DNA from 2 places in the Streptomyces sp. SAS_281 genome. Region 1 is predicted to be linked to the other one. Evidence: predicted binding sites of a transcription regulator. Region 1 holds the regulator's gene; the other holds the start of a gene.
The links. Region 1 encodes HrcA, which represses chaperone genes, less so after heat shock. Its sites were predicted from a motif close to TTNGCACTCNGNNNNNCNGAGTGCNAA; they were not measured.
Positions count from the first base shown of each region.

Region 2: the regulator HrcA is predicted to act here: its motif matches at 1,611-1,637, upstream of groES (co-chaperone GroES).

Region 1 is NZ_JBMNDO010000005.1:42,522-44,912, reverse strand. It holds gene ACN6LM_RS03640 (MBL fold metallo-hydrolase) at 1-603, opposite strand, end outside; gene hrcA (heat-inducible transcriptional repressor HrcA) at 788-1,804, shown strand; gene dnaJ (molecular chaperone DnaJ) at 1,805-2,391, shown strand, end outside.
Region 2 is NZ_JBMNDO010000028.1:50,989-53,379, forward strand. It holds gene groL (chaperonin GroEL) at 1-1,046, opposite strand, end outside; gene groES (co-chaperone GroES) at 1,148-1,456, opposite strand; gene ACN6LM_RS13385 (DUF6234 family protein) at 1,751-2,167, shown strand; gene ACN6LM_RS13390 (polysaccharide deacetylase family protein) at 2,158-2,391, opposite strand, start outside.

The DNA of each region.
Region 1 (2,391 bases):
GTCCAGCGCCGCCGGCCAGCGCGCCGGGCGGGCGTCCGGGCCCGCCTGGGGTTCGCCGGACTCCTCGACCAGGTCGCCGCAGAACACCAGGGCGGGTGAGCCCGGGACCAGCACCGCGAGGTCGTGGCCGCTGTGCGCCGCGCCCATGTTCACCAGGACCACCTCCCGGCCGCCGCCCAGGTCCACCGCCAGCTCCCCGCGCACCTCGTGGCCCGGGGCGACCAGCACATCGACGGACCCGGCCGCGTCCGCCTCGGGCAGGCCCTGGGCCACCGCGTCCGCGTACAGCTCGTCCGCCCCGCGCCGCAGCAGCTCCGCCGCGCCCTCGGAGCCGTACACCCGCGCACCGGCGAACGCCGCCGTGCCCAGCACATGGTCGAAATGGGGGTGGCTGAGTGCGATGTGCGTCACCCTCCGGCCGAGCAGCGCCTCGGCCTGGGTGCGCAGTTCCACGCCCTCGCGCAGTGACGAGCCGGTGTCGCAGAGCAGCGCCCCGCCCGGACCGGCCACCAGCAGGGCCGTCGCGTCCCAGCGGGGAAGGCGCCGGCGGCCCGTTCCGTGACCCAGCCGCTCCCATCCGAAGTCTTCCCAAGAGGCATCCATGCGGCGACGCTATCGGCAGCGACCTGCGCGATCGGGCGGCACGGTGGCCGGTCGCCCTTGCTAGGGCACCACCCCGTCGCCGTACACTTGCCGGGGATCGCTGGCACTCGTACGCACCGAGTGCCAGGAGGAATCCCGGGAACGGCCCGGGACACCGACGTGGAGAGCTGGAGGTGTGCGCGCGATGCTCAGCGAACGCAGACTCGAAGTGCTGCGCGCGATCGTCCAGGACTACGTCGGGACCGAGGAGCCAGTCGGCTCCAAGGCGCTCACCGAGCGGCACAAGCTGGGGGTCTCCCCGGCGACCGTCCGCAACGACATGGCGGTGCTGGAGGAGGAGGGCTTCATCGCCCAGCCCCACACCAGCGCCGGGCGCATCCCGACGGACAAGGGCTACCGGCTCTTCGTGGACAAGCTGGCGGGCGTCAAGCCCCTCTCGTCGCCGGAGCGCCGCGCCATCCAGAACTTCCTCGACGGCGCGGTCGACCTGGACGACGTCGTGGGCCGTACCGTACGGCTGCTCGCGCAGCTGACCCGGCAGGTCGCCGTCGTGCAGTACCCCTCGCTGACCCGTTCGACGGTGCGGCATGTGGAGCTGCTGTCCCTGGCCCCGGCGCGGCTGATGCTCGTGCTGATCACGGACACCGGCCGGGTCGAACAGCGGCTGGTGGACTGCCCGGCGCCGTTCGGCGAGACCTCCCTCGCCGATCTGCGGGCCCGGCTCAACAGCCGGGTGGTGGGGCGCCGGTTCGCGGACGTCCCGCAGCTGGTGCAGGACCTGCCGGAATCCTTCGAGAGCGAGGACCGGGGAACCGTGTCCACCGTCCTCTCGATCCTGCTCGAAACCCTCGTCGAGGAGACGGAGGAGCGGCTGATGATCGGCGGCACCTCCAACCTCACCCGCTTCGGACACGACTTCCCGGTGATGATCCGGCCGGTGCTGGAGGCACTGGAGGAGCAGGTCGTGCTGCTGAAGCTGCTCGGCGAGGCCAAGGACTCGGGCATGACCGTACGCATCGGGCACGAGAACGCCCACGAGGGGCTCAACTCCACGTCCGTCGTCGCGGTCGGCTACGGTTCGGGCGACGAGGCAGTCGCCAAACTCGGCGTGGTCGGACCGACCCGCATGGACTACCCCGGAACGATGGGAGCGGTACGCGCAGTGGCACGTTACGTCGGACAGATCCTGGCGGAGTCGTAAGTGGCCACGGACTACTACGCCGTACTCGGCGTGCGCCGCGACGCTTCCCAGGACGAGATCAAGAAGGCATTCCGGAGGCTCGCCCGCGAGCTGCACCCGGACGTCAACCCCGATCCGAAGACCCAGGAGCGGTTCAAGGAGATCAACGCCGCTTACGAGGTCCTGTCGGACGCGCAGAAGAAACAGGTCTACGACCTCGGCGGCGATCCGCTCTCGCAGTCCGGCGGCGCCGGCGCGGGCGGCTTCGGCCAGGGTGGCTTCGGCAACTTCTCCGACATCATGGACGCGTTCTTCGGTACGTCGTCGCAGCGCGGGCCCCGCTCGCGCACCCGGCGCGGCCAGGACGCCATGATCCGGCTGGAGATCGACCTCTCCGAGGCCGCCTTCGGCACCACCAAGGACATCCAGGTCGACACCGCCGTCGTCTGCACCACGTGCAGCGGCGAGGGCGCGGCCCCCGGCACCTCGGCGCAGACCTGCGACATGTGCCGCGGTCGCGGTGAGGTCTCCCAGGTCACCCGGTCCTTCCTCGGCCAGGTCATGACCTCCCGTCCCTGCCCGCAGTGCCAGGGCTTCGGTACGGTCGT
Region 2 (2,391 bases), on a different contig from region 1:
ATCTGGTTGACGCGGCCGGCGACCTCGTCGGCCTTGCCGCCACCGTCGACGATGGTGGTGTCGTCCTTGGTGACGGTCACGCGGCGGGCGGAGCCCAGCACGTCCAGACCGGCCTGGTCGAGCTTGAGGCCGACCTCCTCGGCGATGACGGTCGCACCGGTGAGGGTGGCGATGTCGCCGAGCATGGCCTTGCGGCGGTCACCGAAGCCCGGCGCCTTGACGGCGACGGCGTTGAACGTGCCGCGGATCTTGTTGACGACCAGGGTCGACAGGGCCTCGCCCTCGACGTCCTCGGCGATGATCAGGAGCGGCTTGGAGCCACCGGCCTGGATGACCTTCTCCAGGAGCGGCAGCAGCTCCTGGATCGAGCCGATCTTGCCCTGGTGGATCAGGATGTACGGGTCGTCGAGGACGGCCTCCATACGCTCCTGGTCGGTCACCATGTACGGGGACAGGTAGCCCTTGTCGAAGGCCATGCCCTCGGTGAAGTCGAGGTCCAGACCGAAGGTGTTGGACTCCTCGACGGTGATGACACCGTCCTTGCCGACCTTGTCCATCGCGTCCGCGATGAGCTCGCCGACCTGCGGGTCCTGCGCGGAGAGCGCGGCCACGGCGGCGATGTCGGACTTGTCGTCGATCGGGCGGGCGGTCGCGAGGAGCTCCTCGGACACGGCCTTGACGGCGGCGTCGATGCCCTTCTTCAGTGCGGCCGGGGAGGCGCCGGCGGCGACGTTGCGCAGACCCTCGCGGACGAGCGCCTGGGCGAGGACGGTGGCGGTGGTGGTGCCGTCACCCGCGACGTCGTTGGTCTTGGTCGCCACCTCCTTCACCAGCTGGGCGCCCAGGTTCTCGTACGGGTCGTCCAGCTCGACCTCGCGCGCGATGGTGACACCGTCGTTGGTGATGGTGGGGGCACCGAACTTCTTGTCGATGACGACGTTGCGGCCCTTGGGGCCGATCGTCACCTTCACCGTGTCGGCAAGCTTGTTGACGCCGCGCTCAAGGGCGCGACGGGCGTCCTCGTCGAACTTCAGGATCTTCGCCATGGAGCTGAACTGTTCCTCTCAAAACACGAACTGCGCCCCTGCCGCCCGGCTGTTGGTTCGCAGGGGGCCAGGGGCGCAGAACAGAAGCAAACGTGGGTGAATTACTTCTCGATGATCGCGAGGACGTCGCGCGCCGAGAGGACGAGGTACTCCTCGCCGTTGTACTTCACCTCGGTGCCGCCGTACTTGCTGTACAGCACGACATCGCCGGTCTTGACGTCGAGCGGCAGGCGCTCGCCGTTCTCGAAGCGGCCCGGGCCCACGGCCAGGACGACGCCCTCCTGGGGCTTCTCCTTGGCGGTGTCCGGAATAACCAGGCCGGAGGCCGTGGTCTGCTCGGCGTCGAGCGGCTGGACCACAATGCGGTCCTCGAGCGGCTTGATCGCAACCTTGGAGCTGGCGGTCGACACGATCCGGTCTCCCCCTTCGGAGATCTCACGGGGTTTAACAGTCTTTGGGGTGGCGACCAGGTGGGCCCGTCGTCGCGGGTGCCGGACCTGCCGGTCGCGCAGTACTGCTGGCACTCTCCAGTGAGGAGTGCCAGCACTGAGACTATGACCGCGATTAGCACTCGGTCAAGCGGAGTGCCAATTCACGCCCCTCGTGGCGTAGGCGGGAGCCGTACGGCTGCGGCTGTGCAACGTTCCGGACACCGTAGGGACAACGCGGGGGACGTCCGGACCGTTCCGGTGGACGGTGGCGGCATGCGCATACGAACCCCCGGCCCGGACCGCCCGGCCCCCTCGCGTCCCGGTCCGGTGGCGACCGGCTGCCTCGACGTGGTGCTCGGGGTGCTGCTCACCGCACTGGAGGGGGTGATCAGCGTGTTCTTCTTCTTCGTGCACACGGGCTCCGACCCCCGGCCGCCGAACCCGGACATGGCGGAGGCCGGACCGCCCGGGATGGACTGGTCCGGCACTCTCACCCTCGCCACCATCACGGTGGTGGCCTGTGTGATCGGCGTGGTGCTGCTGCGCCACGGGCTGCCGATCGCGGGCGTCGTCCAGCTGATCGGCGCATGCCTGCTGCTGGTCCTCACGCTGACGGCCTGGCACGACGCCGACAGGGAGGCGCACTCCGGGCCCGGGGACGCCCGCGCGTACGCCGCTTCCTATACGTAGTCCTCCAGGCGGGCCACGGCGTACCCCTGGTCCGTGATGACCTTCATGACGGACCGGACCAGGTCGGGCATGCTCCCCTTCCAGTCCGCCTTGCCCCGGAAGTGCGTGAGGACGATGTCGCCGGGGTGCAGCTTCCGGTCCTCCTCACGCCACTCCATGTGGTCGGGGAACGCCTCCGCCGCCCACAGCGGCACGGCGGTGATGCCGCAGGACTTGGCGACCTT